DNA from 3 places in the Microbacterium sp. GXF0217 genome. Region 3 is predicted to be linked to each of the others. Evidence: predicted binding sites of a transcription regulator. Region 3 holds the regulator's gene; each other region holds the start of a gene.

Region 1 (5,512 bases), on a different contig from region 3:
TGAACGGCGAGAGCATCGTCGGGCTCAAGGCCGACAAGCTCGTCGCCAGAGGCGTGGGTTTCGTGCCGCAGACGAACAACGTGTTCCCCTCGCTCACGATCGAGGAGAACCTGCAAATGGGTCTCTACCAGAACCCGAAGGCGTTCACGGAGCGGCTGGAGTTCGTCACCGGGATCTTCGCCGAGCTCGGCAAGCGGCTCAAGCAGCGGGCAGGATCGCTGTCCGGCGGCGAGCGCCAGATGGTCGCGATGTCGCGCGCGCTCATGATGAACCCGTCGGTGCTGCTGCTGGACGAGCCGTCGGCCGGTCTGTCTCCGGTGCGCCAGGATGACGCGTTCATCCGGGTGTCCGACATCAACAAGGCGGGCGTGACGACGATCATGGTCGAGCAGAACGCCCGACGCTGCCTGCAGATCTGCGACCGGGGCTACGTGCTCGATCAGGGACGCGATGCGTATGAGGGCTCGGGTCGCGACCTGCTGAACGATCCCAAGGTCATCGGCCTGTACCTCGGCACCCTCGGCACCGACGCCGCTTAGGCGCGAACGGTTCGAATCTCGACCGCGGCCGCAACACCCGAAAGGGCTCCGGATGCCGAGGCATCCGGAGCCCTTTCGTGTGCGAGTTACTTGATGCGGGCGTGCATGTTCTCCGCGTCGAACTCGTAGACACCGATGGCCGCACCCTTCGGGTCGTTGTTCTCGTCGAACGTGACCTCTCCGGAGTAGCCGTCGTAGTCGGGCGTGCCGCCGTCGTTGATGATGTCGGCGCAGTCGGCGAAGCTCGTGCACTTCTCGCCGTCGCCCTCGCCACCCGAGACCGTGCGCATGGCACCGGCGATGTCCGCGCCCTCGACCGAGACCGCGTACAGGGCCGACAGCGCGATGAGCGTCGCGGCGTCGTACGCCTCAGCCGAGTAGGTCAGCGCGTCGATGGGCTCGTTGCCCTCGGCGGTCCAGACCTCGTTGAGCTGGTCGATGAAGTCGTCCGGCAGCTCGGCCCCCGCGCGCGTGCCCTTCGATCCCTCGAGGTTCACGGGGAGGTCCGGCCAGTCCTTCAGGTTGCCGTCGACGAGGTACAGAGCGCCCGTGTCGATGCCCGCGTTGCCGAGCAGCGGCGCGATGGTCGCGAACTGGTCGTACGACACCACAGCGACGGCATCCGGTGCCGCAGCCGAGATGGTCTGCACCTGGGCGTTGAACTGACCGTCGCCCTGGTTGTAGGAGGCGTCGGCGACGACCTCGCCGCCGGTGCTCTCGAACGTGGCCTTGATGGCCTCGAACAGGCCGGTGCCGTACGGGTCGTTCTGGTAGATGATGCCGAGGGTCTTGTGCCCGTCTTCGGCGATCTGGTTGCCCAGGACCTCGCCCTGCAGCAGGTCGCTCGGAGCCGTGCGGAAGTAGAGGTCGTTGATCCCGGAGAAGTCCGGCGACGTGTTCGACGGCGAAACGGTGAGGATGCCCGCACCGGCGTTGCCATCGAGGATCAGCTTGGTGACGCTCGACGAGGCCGCACCGACCATGGCCGTGATTCCGGCGCTCTGGAGGTTGGTGATCGAGGTCTCGTACGCCTTGTTGTCCAGGTCGCCCTCGTCCTCGCTGGTCAGCTCGACCTGGATGCCGGCATCCGCCTCGTTGATCTGCGCGACCGCGAGCTGGACGCCCGCCTCCATCGGTGCGCCGAGGAAGGCGAGGGTACCGGTAGCGGGAAGAAGCGAACCCAGATTCAGCGTCAGGTCGACGTTCTCGGGGCGCTCATTGGTCGACTCCGATCCCTCGGAGGACTCGGGGGCTGGCGGGGTGCTGCTGCATCCCGCGATGACCAGCGCCGATGCACCGAGCAGGGCGATTCCTGCCAGAAGCTTGGGGCGCGAACCCTGCAAACCGTTCATATTGCTCCTTCGACAACAGCGAACATGGCGACGCCACGCTCGGGTGGTCTAACCCTATGACCGGGCCACATACCCGCGGGTATCGGTGCGCTAACGATCTTGTTTCGCGTTGATGACGGTGGCGCGGAAACTGCTCAGACGGGCTCGGGAGCCGGCGTGCGGCGGTGCCGTCGCGCCGCGAGCAGCAGGTCGACGACGAAGACCCCGACGGCCACCCAGACCAGGATGAAGCCGATCCAGCGCTCGGTCGGCATCGGCTCGTGCAGGATCATCACGCCGATGATGAACTGCATGATCGGAGTGATGAACTGGATCATCCCGATCACGGTGAGGTTGATGCGCCGCGCCCCCGAGGCGAACAGCAGCAGGGGCACCGCGGTCGCGACTCCGGCGAAGCACAGCAGCACCGTGTGCCAGACCCCGCTGTTCCCGATCGTGATGCCGGTCGTCATCCCGACCGCGATGAGCTGGATGACGGCGATCGGAATGAGCCAGAAGGATTCGAGGGTCAGCCCGCTGACGGCATCCACCGACGGCCCGATCTTCTTCTTGATGAGGCCGTAGAAGCCGAAGGAGAGCGTGAGGGTGAGCGCGATCCACGGAACCGTGCCGTAGGCGACGATGATCACGACGACGGCGAGCGCTGCGATGGCCACGGCGACCCACTGGAGCCGCCGCATCCGCTCGTGCAGGATGAACACGCCGAGCAGCACCGTGGTGATCGGGTTGATGAAATAGCCCAGCGCCGTCTCTACGACCTTGTCGTCGAGCGTGCCGATGAGGAACGCCTGCCAGTTGACGTAGATGAGGAGTCCGGCGAGCGCGGTGAGGCCGAGCAGCCGCGGCTGCCGGACGATGGCCCAGAGGCGCTGCCAGCCGCGCGTGATCGCGAGCAGGATCACGCAGAACAGCAGCGAGAACAGCACCCGCCAGGCGACGACCTCCCACGGCCCCGTCGGCACGAGAAGCAGGAAGTACAGCGGAAGGACGCCCCACAGCAGGTAGGCACCGGTGGCGTAGAGGACTCCGGTGGTCTGCTCGGTGCGTGGGGCGGACGTCGTGATCACTGATCAACCCTACGACCGGCATCCGGCCCTGGATGCCGCTGCGGGCGACGATGGCAGGAAACGCACGAAGCATGACGCACGAAGGCCCGGATGCCTGAGCATCCGGGCCTTCGAAGCGAAGGTCGCTGAGATCAGCGAACGACGACCGCGAGGACGTCGCGGGCCGACAGGACGAGGAACTCGTCCGCGCCGAACTTCACCTCGGTGCCGCCGTACTTGCTGTAGAGCACGCGGTCGCCGACGGCGACGTCGAGCGGAACACGGTTGCCGTTGTCATCGATGCGGCCGGGGCCGACCGCCACGACCTCGCCTTCCTGGGGCTTCTCCTTGGCGGTGTCGGGGATGACCAGTCCACTCGCGGTGGTCTGCTCGGCCTCGACCTGCTTGATGACGATGCGGTCCTCGAGCGGCTTGATGGAAACCGACACGGTCTACCTCTTCTTTCTTGACGCTGACACGAAAGACTCGTTCGCACTCTCAACCCGAGAGTGCTAATGCCAGTGTAGGACGTCGGCTGGCACTCACGCAATGCGAGTGCCAGTGAGGCGTAACGCGCTGGGCGAACACCCGCCGCGTAGGCTGAACCGGTGGAGATGACCGAGCTCGCCGCCCTGCTCACCCCGGACGGACTGCGCCTGCTCGACGACGTCGGAGGCATCGAGTCCACGACGGACGTCGCGAGGGTCGTCTCTCGACTGCGGGCGGCCGGGCACTCCCCCGAGCTCGTGTCGGCCGTCGTCGGCCAGGCACGGCTGCGCACCAAGGCGGCTGCGAAGTTCGGTCCGTTCGCCGAGCGGATGCTGTTCACCCAGGCGGGCCTCGAGCAGGCCACCAGGCTCGGCGTCGCGGCACGGCACGCCGGGCGCATGCGCGCGGCCGGCATCCGGCACGTGGCGGACCTCGGTTGCGGCATCGGCGGCGATTCCCTCGCGTTCGCGGGTGCCGGCCTCGGCGTGACCGCTGTCGACGCCGATGAGGTCACCGCCGCGATCTCCGCGTACAACCTCGCGACGTTCGGCGAGGATGCGTCAGTGTCGCACGGGACCGCCGAGGAGGCGGTGCGCACCATCTTCGGAGATTCAGACGTTGTCGGGCGGGATTCGGCGGATCCCTCCGACGATCGCGCAGATCTTCGAGGCGATGGCAGCACCGCGATCTGGCTGGACCCCGCCCGCCGCACCTCCGGTCACGGCGAGACGCGGCGCGTCACGGCATCCGACTACTCCCCCTCGCTGGACTGGGCCTTCGACGTCGCGGCCCGCATCCCGACCGGCATCAAGCTCGGCCCCGGCCACGATCGCGATGCGCTCCCCGAGGATGCCGAGGCGCAATGGGTCAGCGCAGACGGCAGCGTCGTCGAGCTCGTCGTCTGGACCGGAGCGCTTGCGCGGGACGGCGTGCGCCGTGCGGCGCTCGTGATCCGCGGCGACGAATCGCATGAGCTCACGGCCGGAGCGGATGCCGAGGACGCCGAGGTCCGTCCGCTCGGCTCCTTCGTGCACGAACCGGACGGCGCGGTGATCCGCGCCCGGCTGATCGGCGACGTCGCCCGGAGCCTGGATGCCGGGATGCTCGACGAGCACATCGCCTATCTGACCGGGGATGCCGCAGTGACGAGTCCGTTCGTGCAGTCGTTCCGCGTACGGGAGTCGATGCCGGCGAACGTCAAGGCCATCAACGCGGCGCTTCGGAAGGCCGACATCGGGACGCTGGAGATCAAGAAGCGCGGCATGGACATCGACCCCGCCGCCTTCCGCAAGAAGCTCAAGCTGAGCGGGTCGCAGAGCGCAACGCTCATCCTCGTGCGGGTCGGCGCTCAGCGGATCGCCGTGCTCGCCGACCGGGTGTGAGGCTCACGGCTCGACGTCGCCGGTCTTGTCGTCGATCGCGGCATCCGTCCCGGCTGACGACTCGCGCTCGATCGTGAGCATCGGTCCCCGCCGATCCGACATCGTCACGCGATACCCGGTCACGGTGCCGTCGGGGTTCGCGATCTCCAGCACGACCGTGGCATTGGCGTCATCGGCGCATGCGCGCTCGACCGAGCCGACCACGGCGACGATGACGCACGCGCTCGATCCGCTGTAGTCCTGCCAGACCGGTCGATCGCCGTCATAGCCGACGAGCTGCAGGGACTCGCCGCTGATGCCGGTCTCGCTCTCGATCCGATCGACGATCGCGAGCTCTTCCTCGGTGTACTGCGACCGCCAGTCCCATGACTCGTTCGGATCGTAGACCTGGGCCACGACGACGAGATCGCCGTGGATGTCGCGGACCACGCTGACGCTGAGCTCGCTCGCATCATCCCCCTCCCCCGCGGACATGTTCAGCGAGGCATAGAGTCCGCCGTTCTGCTGGCCGAACTGCTCACTTGGCACGCAGTTCGACTCGCTCTGCTCATCGAGGGTGAGAAGCAGGCACTGCTCCTCCCCCTCGTCCCGCGTCGCGCGCCAGATCGTCGCCCCGTGCGACTGCCCGAGCGGTGTGATCGACCCGGGGTCGTAGTCGCCGTCGGCCTCCAACGCCACCTGTTCCGCTCCGACCGCGAGCGAGA
Region 2 (5,512 bases), on a different contig from region 3:
GCCCGGTGTCACCGGCCCGATCATCGGCCCGCGCACGATCGAACAGCTGGAGTCCGCCGTGACCGCTCTGGAGATCAAGCTCGGTGCAGAGGACCTGGCCGCTCTCGACGAGATCTTCCCCGGTCCTGGTGGCCAGGCTCCGGAGGCCTACGCCTGGTGAGGTGACGTGACGCCGAACAGTTCCGGATCGACCGGGCGCTGAGTGCGGGGGAGCTTCTCGACCACGAGTCGGTAGGACTCCGTCACGAGCTCTTCCACGAGCCCCGGTTCGATGGACGGGCCGGGTGTCACCGAGATCCAGTGCTTCTTGTTCATGTGATATCCCGGCGCGATGTCGGCGAAGGTCGCGCACAGCGCCTCGGCATCCTCGGGGTGCGACTTCAGCGTCACCATGGCGCGGCCCGAGTAGAGCGTCTGCAGCATGAAGACCTTGCCGCGGACCTTGAAGACATCCCACTCCGGCCCGAACGGATGCTCGAGGCCGGCACCCGGCAGCTCGTCCGCGCGCGCCTGGGCGGTCTGCAACAGCGTCTCGTCATCCATCAGAACAGTTTCTCCGCGGCGCCCTTGTCGTTGCTGCGCGGGGTCGCGATGACGCGGTCGTCCAGGGATGCCGCGGCCCCCAGCGCCTCGTCGATCACCTCGCGCCCGCCTTCGCCCAGCAGCCACTCGTGCGCGTAGTCGGTCGGGATCAGCACCGGCATCCGATCGTGGATGTCTACCAGGTGCTCCGGTGCCGGGCGCATGACGATCGAGAAGCACGTGAACCATTCGCCGTCCGCCGTCCGGCCGCGCTGCGTCACGGCGGCCATGCCGAACAGCGCTCCGGTGTCGAGCCCGAACTCGTGCCACACCCGATCGGGCTTCTGCAGCTCGAACCATCCGGTCGACGGCACGATCGCCCGTGACCGAGCCTTGCCCGGCTGATCCTGCAGACGCTCGGAGCGCGTATTGATCGACGGGAACTTCGCCGGTTCGCCGTTCACGAGGAACCCCCACCACGCGGGTTCGAGCGTCGCATCACCGTCCTGTGCCAGAACGATCGGGTTCAGGTTGCGCAGGTTCTTGCCGGTCGGCCGCAGCGTCTCGCCGGCATTGCGCTCGGCCCACTCCCGCAGGCCGTCGAGGATGTCGGCATCCGCCTCGGCCAGCAGCTCGGCATCGGTGAAGCGGGGATCGAGTCCGTAGCTCGCGCACATGCCGCAAGCGTATCCCCGGCCACCGACATCCGGTCGGGTAGCGTGACAGAAGTGTCCCGCAGTCGTCGAATCCCCGCCTTCGTCGCGATCGGCGGCGCGGTCTCGATCGGAGCGATGACCGCGATCCAGGCCCGCATCAACGGCGTGCTCGGCGTCCGCCTCGGCGACGGGGTCGTCGCGGGACTCGTCTCGTTCTCCTCCGGCCTGCTGCTGCTGGCGGTCCTGGTCGCTGCGCTCCCCGCCGGGCGAGCCGGGATGGCGCGGCTCTGGTTCGGCATCCGATCACGGACTGTCCCGGTATGGATGCTGCTGGGCGGCGCCTGCGGTGCTCTGACTGTGACGACCCAGGGCCTGACCGCCGCTGTCCTCGGGGTGTCGCTGTTCACCGTCGGCGTCGTGGCAGGCCAGACGCTGCACGGACTGATCCTCGACCGGATCGGGTTCGGACCGGCCGGCGTCGTGGCGGTCACCATGGGCCGCGTGGCCGGGGGAGCGCTCGCGCTGCTCGCCGTCGGCATCTCGCTCGGCGGCGACGTGCTCGCCTCGGCCCCGCTGTGGATGCTGCTGCTGCCCTTTGCCGCCGGTGTCGGCATCGCCTGGCAGCAGGCGGCGAACGGTCGTCTCGCGCAGCGTGTCGAATCGCCGGTGGCCGCCACCATGATGAGCTTCATCGCGGGGACGATCGTGCTCGCGATCGGCGCCGGCGTCAGCGTCGTCCTCAACGGACCGCCGAACCCGCTTCCCGCCGAACCGTGGATGTACCTGGGCGGACTCCTCGGCGTCTCGTACATCTTCCTCGGCGCGCGACTGGTCGCGCAGACCGGGGTGCTGCTGCTGGGGCTCGGATCCGTGCTCGGACAGCTCGTGACGGCGGTGGTCATCGACGCGATCTGGCCCGCCGACGCAGGCCCGGCCCTCTGGCAGACCATCGCGATGGTGGCGGTCGCCGTCACGAGCGTTCTCGTCGCGCTCCTGGGCAAGCGCCGACGCTGAGCTACTTCTTCTTGGTCTTCGCGGCCGGCATCCGGGTCAGCAGGGCTCCGGCATCCACGGGCTTGCGGCGTCCCGGCTTCTTCGTCGGCTTGCCGCCGACATAGAGCCAGCCGAGCAGTTCCTCGTTCTTCTTCAGCCCGTGCGCCTTCGCGACCGCCTTCGCGCGCGTGTAATGACCGGTGCGCCAGATGACGCCCCACCCCGCCTCATCCAGAAGCAGACTCAGCGTGTGCGCGACGCCGGAGGCGACGGCCTCCTGCTCCCAGCGCGGCACCTTCTCGCTCCGGCGATAGCTGGCCACGATCGCGATCACCAGCGGCGCGCGCAGCGGCTTGGACGACGGATGCTTGTCGCCCTCCGCCTTCGCTATGGCAGCGCCGAGTACCTCGCGGTCGGCCCCGCGCAGCTCGATCAGCCGCCACGGGCGCAGCGAGGAGTGGTCGGCGACGCGTCCGGCAGCGGCGACGAGGGGCAGCAGCTCCGCGTGGGTCGGTGCCGCGTCCGTGACCTTCGACCAGGACTGCCGGGCGAGGACGGCGTCGAGCGCGCTCACGACTGCGGGTTCTTCGGAGCGTCGGGCGGCGCGGGCGTGAAGTTCAGCGCCAGCGAGTTCATGCAGTAGCGGTCACCGGTCGGTGTGCCGAAGCCGTCGGGGAAGACGTGGCCGAGGTGCGACCCGCAGTTCGCGCAGCGCACCTCGGTGCGCACCATGCCCAGGGTCGTGTCCTCGATGAGCTCGACGGCATCCGGGCGGATGGACTCGTAGAAGCTCGGCCATCCGCAGCCGGAGTCGAACTTCGTGCCGCTCTTGAACAGCTCGACGCCGCACGCGCCGCAGGTGTACAGGCCCGCGCGCTCCTCGTCGAGCAGCTCGCCCGTCCAGGCGCGCTCCGTGGCCGCTTCGCGGAGCACGGCGTACTGCTGGTCGCCGAGCTCGGCACGCCACTGCTCATCGGACTTGTTCACGCTGTATGACATCCGGACCTCCTGAGTCGTCATGTTCTATTCTGACGCGCCTGGACGCGGTCGGCGCGCGCGGATGCGGAACACCGGGAGTGGCTCCCCGGAGCGGAGGCGCTCCCGGCGTAGGCTTCGGGCATGCTCGGAGATCTGACGGACCGCGACCGCGCGATTCTCGCGGTCGAGGTCTCCTGGCCGCGGCACAGCGGATCGAAGGAAGAGGCGATCCGGACGCAGCTCGGCATGAGCCCCGCGCGCTACTACCAGCTGCTCTGGCGACTCATCGACACCGAGCAGGCGCTCGCGCACGACCCGCTCCTGGTGCGGCGGCTGCGTCGGATCCGGGACGCCCGCGGCGCGCAGCGCACCGTGCGCATGCAGGGCTTCGTCGGCTGAGAGCGTCGGCCGCGGCATCCTGAACGTCGCTTCGGAGGATGCCGAGATGCATGCCCTAGCATCGAGGGGTGTCCAAGCCCGCTCGTGATCGTTTCGACGATGTCCCCCGCACGTCCGGCCGCGTAGGAGCCCACCGCGCCGAGAACCCCGGAAGCAACGGGTGGATGGTCCTGCTCTGGGCTGTCGTCGCCGCGCTCGTCCTGCTCGTCGTCGGCATCTTCGTCGCCCTCGTCGTCATGGGGCGCATCGTGCTGTTCCCGACCCCCGAGGCTTCGGTGGCGCCCGTTCCCGAGGACACCGGGATCGTGGACACCTCGTACTCGGTGATGATCCTGAACGCGACGCCGGACGATGGCCTGGACGACCAGATGCGCGAGGAGCTGATCACCGCCGGGTACAACGCCGACCTCGTGTTCGCGGTCGACGGTGCATCGGACGATTTCGCCGACACCACCGTCTACTACGTGGACGAGGCCGATGCGGATGCCGCGACAGGACTCGCTGGTCTCATCGGCGGCGCCGTCGTCGAGCAGAGCGATTACTACGCCGCGATGAACGATACGGGGCAGGCCCAGCTGACCGTCGTCATCGGCCTCGATCGGACCGGCGAAGCGCCCGCCGAGTAGGTGGTCATGGTGCCGCACCGGTTCCCGGTCGGCACGTGTTTCTCTCTGCGCGTACGCGGCTTGCACTCGATGTGGTCGAGTGCCAGAATGGGCGTTAGCACTCGATCACTCCGAGTGCTAAACCGAACGTATACGTCCAGGAGGGACGACAAAACTCATGGCAAAGATCATCGCTTTCGATGAGGAGGCCCGTCGCGGTCTCGAGCGCGGCCTGAACATCCTCGCCGACGCTGTCAAGGTGACCCTCGGCCCGCGTGGTCGCAACGTCGTGCTCGAGAAGAAGTGGGGCGCCCCCACGATCACGAACGACGGTGTGTCCATCGCCAAGGAGATCGAGCTGGACGACCCGTACGAGAAGATCGGCGCGGAGCTCGTCAAGGAGGTCGCCAAGAAGACCGATGACGTCGCAGGTGACGGAACCACCACCGCGACCGTCCTCGCTCAGGCTCTGGTCCGCGAGGGTCTGCGCAACGTCGCAGCCGGCGCCGACCCGATCTCGCTCAAGAAGGGCATCGAGAAGGCTGTCGCGGCCATCACCGAAGAGCTCCTCTCCAGCGCCAAGGAGATCGAGTCCAAGGCGGAGATCGCGGCCACCGCGTCCATCTCGGCTGCGGACCCCTCGATCGGCGAGCTCATCGCCGAGGCGATCGACAAGGTCGGCAAGGAGGGTGTCGTCACCGTCGAGGAGTCGCAGACCTTCGGCACCGAGCTCGAGCTCACCGAGGGCATGCGCTTCGACAAGGGCTACCTGAACCCGTACTTCGTCACCGACGCAGACCGCCAGGAAGCCGTGTTCGAGGAGCCCTACATCCTCATCGCGAACTCGAAGATCTCGAACATCAAGGATCTTCTCCCCGTCGTCGACAAGGTGATCCAGGACGGCAAGGAGCTCGTCATCATCGCCGAGGACGTCGAGGGCGAAGCTCTCGCGACTCTCGTGCTCAACAAGATCCGCGGCATCTTCAAGTCGGCTGCCGTCAAGGCTCCCGGCTTCGGCGACCGTCGCAAGGCGCAGCTGCAGGACATCGCGATCCTCACCGGTGGTCAGGTCATCACCGAAGAGGTTGGTCTCAAGCTCGAGAACACGACGCTCGACCTGCTCGGCCGTGCTCGCAAGGTCATCATCACCAAGGACGAGACCACCATCGTCGAGGGTGCCGGCGAGTCCGACCAGATCGAGGGTCGCGTGACCCAGATCCGTCGCGAGATCGAGAACACCGACAGCGACTACGACCGTGAGAAGCTCCAGGAGCGCCTCGCCAAGCTCGCGGGCGGCGTCGCCGTCATCAAGGCGGGTGCGGCGACCGAGGTCGAGCTCAAGGAGCGCAAGCACCGCAT
Region 3 (5,512 bases):
GGTCGATGCGGCGCGCGACGCCGGCCTGGCCGTCAGCGTCGACCTCATCTACGGCACGCCGGGGGAATCGCTGGCCGATTGGCATGCCTCGCTGGATGCGGCGCTGGCGTTCGCGCCCGACCACATCTCCGCGTATGCGCTCATCATCGAGGACGGCACGAAGCTCGCGCGTCAGATCCGTCGCGGCGAGGTCCCGATGCCGGACGATGATCTGCAGGCCGACATGTACGAGCTCGCCGACCGCCGCCTCGCGGATGCCGGATTCGAATGGTACGAGGTGAGCAACTGGGCCCGCCCTTCGACAGGCTCAGCGAGCGGTGCGGCGGGCTCAGGGACCGCATCGACGAGCGACAACCGCTCGCGCCACAATCTCGCCTACTGGCGCGGCTCGGACTGGTGGGGCTTCGGTCCCGGCGCCCACAGCCACGTCGCGGGGCTGCGCTGGTGGAACGTCAAGCATCCGGCGGCGTACGCGCAGCGGCTCGCGGTATCCGAATCGCCGGCTGCGGGCACCGAGCGGCCGGACGCGGAGTCGCGGATGCTCGAGCGGGTGCTCCTGCTGAGTCGCATCCGCGAGGGCATCGCGGTCTCCGAGTTGCCTGAGTCGAACCGTTCACGCGTCGCCGGCCTGATCGCCGACGGCCTCGTCGAGCCCGCGGCGGCCCTTTCCGGCCGGGTGCAGCTGACCCTCAGGGGGCGGCTCCTTGCCGATGCCGTGGTCAGAGAGCTCACCGACTGAGCATCCCGATCCGCGAGATGAGCGCGGTCGACGCCGACCGGCGGGTAGAATTGGCACTCGGAAGCAGTGAGTGCCAGCGGGAGGAGAGCGGTCATGGTCACTGAGCGCGGTCTGCAGGTGCTCCGGGCGATCGTGCAGGACTACGTCTCCACGCACGAGCCGGTCGGGAGCAAATCGATCGTCGACCGCTACTCGTTCGGAGTTTCGGCTGCGACCATCCGCAACGACATGGCGCTCCTCGAGGATGAAGAGCTGATCACGGCTCCGCACACGTCGTCGGGTCGCGTGCCGACCGACAAGGGCTACCGGGTCTTCGTCAACCACCTGGCCCAGTTGCGCCCGCTGTCCTCAGCGCAGCGCAGTGCGATCGAGATGTTCCTCGCGGAGCCGACCGATCTCGACGATCTCATGGCGCGTACGGTCCGCGTGCTCACGCAGCTCACGGGACAGGTTGCGCTGGCGCAGTACCCGTCGTTCGCCCGCGCGCACCTCACGCATCTCGAACTCGTCGCCCTCGCACCGAACCGGCTCCTCGTCGTGCTCGTCACCGACGCCGGCGGCGTCTCGCAGCGCATCGCCGCTCTCCCGGTCGACCTCGACGAGGCGGACGTCGCGGTGCTGCGTGCTCGGCTGTCGGCCTCGATCACCGGGCGGGCGGTGAGCGAGGCACGCGACCTGGTCGGCGCTCTCGCGACCACGGTGAAGCCCGGCCGCGCGGATGTCGCTCAGCGCGTCCTGGCAAGCGTCATCTCCGAGGAGCTGGACGAGTTCCGCCAGGAGAAGCTCGTCATGGCCGGCGCCGCGACGCTCGCACGGCGCGAACACGACTTCCGCGGTAGCATCCACCCTCTTCTCGAAGCGATCGAGGAGCAGGTGACGCTGCTGCGGCTGATGAGCGAGATGGTGACCGACGAGCACGGGCTCGCGGCCAGCATCGGTACCGAGAACGAGCCGTTCGGTCTGGGTGAGGCCTCGATCGTGGCGAGCAACTACGCCACCCCCGGTGGGATGGCGCGGGTCGGCGTGATGGGCCCGACCCGGATGGATTATCCGAGCAATCTGGCGGCGGCGCGGGCAGTGGCCCGCTACCTGTCCCGACTGCTCGACGAAGACGAGAGGTGACTGGTGGCGGACCACTATGAGGTCCTCGGGGTGGCGCGCGATGCCTCCCAGGACGAGATCAAGAAGGCGTATCGCCGTCTGGCGCGGCAGCTGCATCCGGACGTGAACCCCGGTGACGACGCCTCGGAGCGGTTCAAGCTCGTCACGCACGCGTACGACGTGCTCAGCGACGAGGAATCGCGACGCCGCTACGATATGGGCGGCGACGAGAACGGCGGATTCGGCGCCGGCGGATTCGGCGGTTTCGGCGACATCTTCGAGACGTTCTTCGGTGCGGCCGGCGGCGGACGGAGCGCGCGGCCGCGGTCGCGGCGGGAGCGCGGCCAGGACGCACTCGTGCGCGTCGACCTCGACCTCGGAGACGTGGTCTTCGGCGCTCACCGGGACATCGAGGTCGACACGGCGGTTCTCTGCGAGACGTGTCAGGGTTCGTGCTGCCAGGAGGGCACATCGCCCGTGACGTGCGACATCTGCGGCGGATCGGGTCACGTGCAGCGTCAGGTGCGCAGCTTGCTCGGCAACGTCGTCACCTCGCAGCCCTGCGGAACGTGCGAGGGCTACGGCACGACGATTCCGTACCCGTGCGCGACGTGCGGCGGTCAGGGGCGGGTCCGCTCGCGGCGCACCGTCTCGCTGGACATCCCGGCCGGTGTCGAGACCGGGCTGCGCCTGCAGCTTCCCGGCTCCGGCGAGGTCGGCAAGGCCGGGGGCCCGAACGGCGATCTGTACGTCGAGATCACGGTCGCGACGCACGCGACATTCAGTCGCGAGGGCGACGATCTGCTCGCGACTCTCGAAGTCGCGATGACGGATGCCGTGCTCGGCGCGGAGACGACCATCGACGGTCTGGATGGCCCGGTCGATCTCGAGATCCGCGCCGGAGTCCAGTCCGGTGATGTGTTGACCATCAAGGGCCGCGGCATCACTCCGCTGCGCGGCACGCAGCGCGGCGATCTGCGAGTCGGAGTGCAGGTGCTCACGCCCACCAAGCTGGATTCGGCTCAGCGCCGCCTGATCGAGGACTTCGCGAAGAAGGTCAAGGCTCCCAAGCCGCAGCTCGCCCAGTTCCAGCAGGGGCTCTTCTCCAAGCTCCGCGACCGTTTCCGCAGTCACTGAGCCATGGCGCTGCACTTCGTCGTCGAATCCGCATCGGATGCCGGTGAGGGAGATGTCGTCTCACTCACCGGCGCGGAGGCCAAGCATGCCGCTATCGTCCGCCGCGTTCGTGTGGGCGAGAGCATCACGATCGGCGATGGTGCGGGTGCGTGGCTCGAGGGGTCGGCGATCGACGTCTCGGCATCCAGAGTGGACGTGCTGATCGCACACCGGCACGTCGTCGACTCGCCATCGCCGCGCCTCGTGCTCGTCCAGGCGCTCGCGAAGGGGGACCGCGACGAACTCGCCGTGCAGGCGTCGTGCGAGCTCGGCGTCGACGAGATCGTGCCCTGGCAGGCGGCGCGCAGCGTCTCCCGCTGGGAAGGACCGAAGGCGGCGAAGGGTCGGGAGCGCTGGGCATCCATCGTGCGCGAAGCGGCGAAGCAGGCGCATCGGTCCTGGATCCCCAAGGTATCCGACGTGGCGTCGACCGCACAGTTGGCATCGCGTGCGGGCGAGCAGCGGCTGCTGATCCTCGACCCCGCAGCCGAACAGAAGCTGACGGATGTCAAGCCGGACGGGCGCGATCTCGTGCTGGTGGTCGGGCCGGAAGGCGGTATCGCTCCGGACGAGATCTCGAAGCTCGTGGCGGCCGGAGCCGAACCCGTGCGACTCGGCGACACCGTGCTGCGCACCTCGACCGCAGGCCCCGCCGCCATCGCGGTGCTTTCCGCGGCGCTGGGACGCTGGTGATCCGGACTCACCGCTGAGGCGGCGGCTGGCGCGTGTCGGGCGCTCGATCAGCGCTGGGTGCTCCGACCGCTTCGCTGTTGCGCCTGGTCAGCATGTTCCGCGGCCTCCAACCGGCGCGCGAAAGCGACGAGCACCGAGATCTCGTCATCGGGGATCAGCGGGCTGAACGCGTCATGGACGTCGGCGATGTGCGCGGCCGTCGCGGCGGTGATGAGCGCCTGTCCCTCCTCGGTCAAGGAGATATCGACGACCCGACCGTCGGTCGGCGAAGCGACGCGGATGATCAAGCCGCGCTCCTCGAGGCGGGCCAGGAGGTGTGTCGCCGAACCCGAGCTGTACAGCAGATCACGCGCCAGTCGGGCGGCGGTCATCGTTCCACCGGCATGGTTCAGGGACTGCAGAGCCTCGTATTGAGCGGCGGTGAGATCGAATTCGCGCTTCAGACGGACGGTCAGGCGGAGCATCATCGCTCGCTGTCCGCGCAGCAGGCGTCGCCAGGTCTCGATTCGCAGGTCATTCGCACTCATGGGGGCCTCCTCGGAATAAGACGAATATACCTGTAGTTACAGATAATGCGTGCGCATCCGACCTCGTACGCGGAAAGGCGATGTCATGTCCACGCTTCACGTTCCACACGCGGCCGACGGGCGCCGGGTGGTCATCCTCGGCGGGACCGGTCGCGTCGGGGAAGGCATCGTCCGCGAGTGGTTGACCGCAGGCGCAGAAGTGATCGTGCCCAGCCGGACGACGAGCAGCGCCGAGCAGCTGCGGTCTCTCGTCGCAGACGCCCAGGCCGACGAACGGCTCCACACGGTCATCGGCGACTACACCGGTTTCGACAGTGCGTCGGTCATGTCCGAGCGCGTCATCGCGGCGCACGGCCGTGTGACGGATGTGATCGCCTCGATCGGCGGATGGTGGCAGGCGGGGCCGACCTGGGCTGTGACCGAGGCCGATTGGCAGCGCTACTTCGTGGATCTCACGACCGCCCACTTCGCGAACATCCGCGCCTGGCTGCCCGCGCTCGACGAGAGCGGTTCGTACCAGCTCGTCCTCGGCGGCAGCGCATACACGCCGGTCCCCGGTGCGAGCATCATCAGCATGGAGCAGGCGGCTCTGCTCATGATGCATCGCGTGCTCGTGGCAGAGGCCGGGCCGCAGCGCCGCGTCTTCGCGTTCACGCTCGGGCCCGTGATCACGCGCGGGCGCGGCTCCGTCGACCCGACCTGGGTGAGCAATGCGGACGTCGGACGCGTCAGCATCGCGCACGCGGTCTCGTCGGCGCCGTCGGCGCACACGGATCTGCACTCGGCAGCTGACGCGGCCGATCGCATCGCCGCCGTCACGGCCACCGGATCCGAGGGCGATCGCGCATGAGCACTCCGACCTCGTCGACGGCATGGCCGACGCCCGGAGCGGATGTCGCCGCTGCCGCGGTGAGCCCGGGCGACGACACCTATCCGTGGGTCCGCTCCACCTACATGCGGGTGGGCAGCCCTGAGCTCGTCATCCGGCCCGTCGATGACGCCCAGGTGGCCGCGGGACTGCGCTACGCCGCGGAGGTGCGGCGCGAGACGGGGAAGCGGGTGCCGTTCAGCATCCGCTCGGGAGGCCACGGCATCTCGGGCAGCGGAACCAACGATGGCGGAATCGTTCTCGATCTGTCGCGGATGCGCGCGATGGATCTCGAGGCCGACGGCGGCATCCTTCGAGTGCAGGCCGGTGCGACATGGGGCGAGGTCGCGAACCTGCTGTCTCCGCACGATCTCACGATCACGAGCGGCAACTTCGGTGACACCGGGG

Evidence for each region. Region 3 encodes HrcA, which represses chaperone genes, less so after heat shock. Its sites were predicted from a motif close to TTNGCACTCGNNNNNNNCGAGTGCNAA; they were not measured.
Region 1: a site for HrcA is predicted at 3,473-3,499, ahead of groES (co-chaperone GroES). Genes of this name have one in related genera too.
Region 2: a site for HrcA is predicted at 4,269-4,295, ahead of groL (chaperonin GroEL). Genes of this name have one in related genera too.

The regions. Positions count from the first base shown of each region.
Region 1 covers NZ_JBSJZG010000003.1:261,347-266,858, reverse strand. The annotation lists gene ACWAT3_RS07485 (ABC transporter ATP-binding protein) at 1-539, shown strand, start outside; gene ACWAT3_RS07480 (ABC transporter substrate-binding protein) at 626-1,891, opposite strand; gene rarD (EamA family transporter RarD) at 2,026-2,955, opposite strand; gene groES (co-chaperone GroES) at 3,090-3,386, opposite strand; gene ACWAT3_RS07465 (THUMP-like domain-containing protein) at 3,546-4,808, shown strand; gene ACWAT3_RS07460 (hypothetical protein) at 4,812-5,512, opposite strand, start outside.
Region 2 covers NZ_JBSJZG010000008.1:14,263-19,774, reverse strand. The annotation lists gene ACWAT3_RS15295 (aldo/keto reductase) at 1-160, shown strand, start outside; gene ACWAT3_RS15290 (MmcQ/YjbR family DNA-binding protein) at 148-543, opposite strand; gene ACWAT3_RS15285 (SOS response-associated peptidase family protein) at 543-1,199, opposite strand; gene ACWAT3_RS15280 (DMT family transporter) at 1,242-2,192, shown strand; gene ACWAT3_RS15275 (nitroreductase family protein) at 2,194-2,745, opposite strand; gene msrB (peptide-methionine (R)-S-oxide reductase MsrB) at 2,742-3,170, opposite strand; gene ACWAT3_RS15265 (DUF3263 domain-containing protein) at 3,291-3,548, shown strand; gene ACWAT3_RS15260 (LytR C-terminal domain-containing protein) at 3,617-4,174, shown strand; gene groL (chaperonin GroEL) at 4,332-5,512, shown strand, end outside.
Region 3 covers NZ_JBSJZG010000001.1:215,268-220,779, forward strand. The annotation lists gene hemW (radical SAM family heme chaperone HemW) at 1-739, shown strand, start outside; gene hrcA (heat-inducible transcriptional repressor HrcA) at 833-1,861, shown strand; gene dnaJ (molecular chaperone DnaJ) at 1,865-2,977, shown strand; gene ACWAT3_RS01080 (16S rRNA (uracil(1498)-N(3))-methyltransferase) at 2,981-3,709, shown strand; gene ACWAT3_RS01085 (MarR family winged helix-turn-helix transcriptional regulator) at 3,757-4,236, opposite strand; gene ACWAT3_RS01090 (SDR family NAD(P)-dependent oxidoreductase) at 4,322-5,086, shown strand; gene ACWAT3_RS01095 (FAD-binding oxidoreductase) at 5,083-5,512, shown strand, end outside.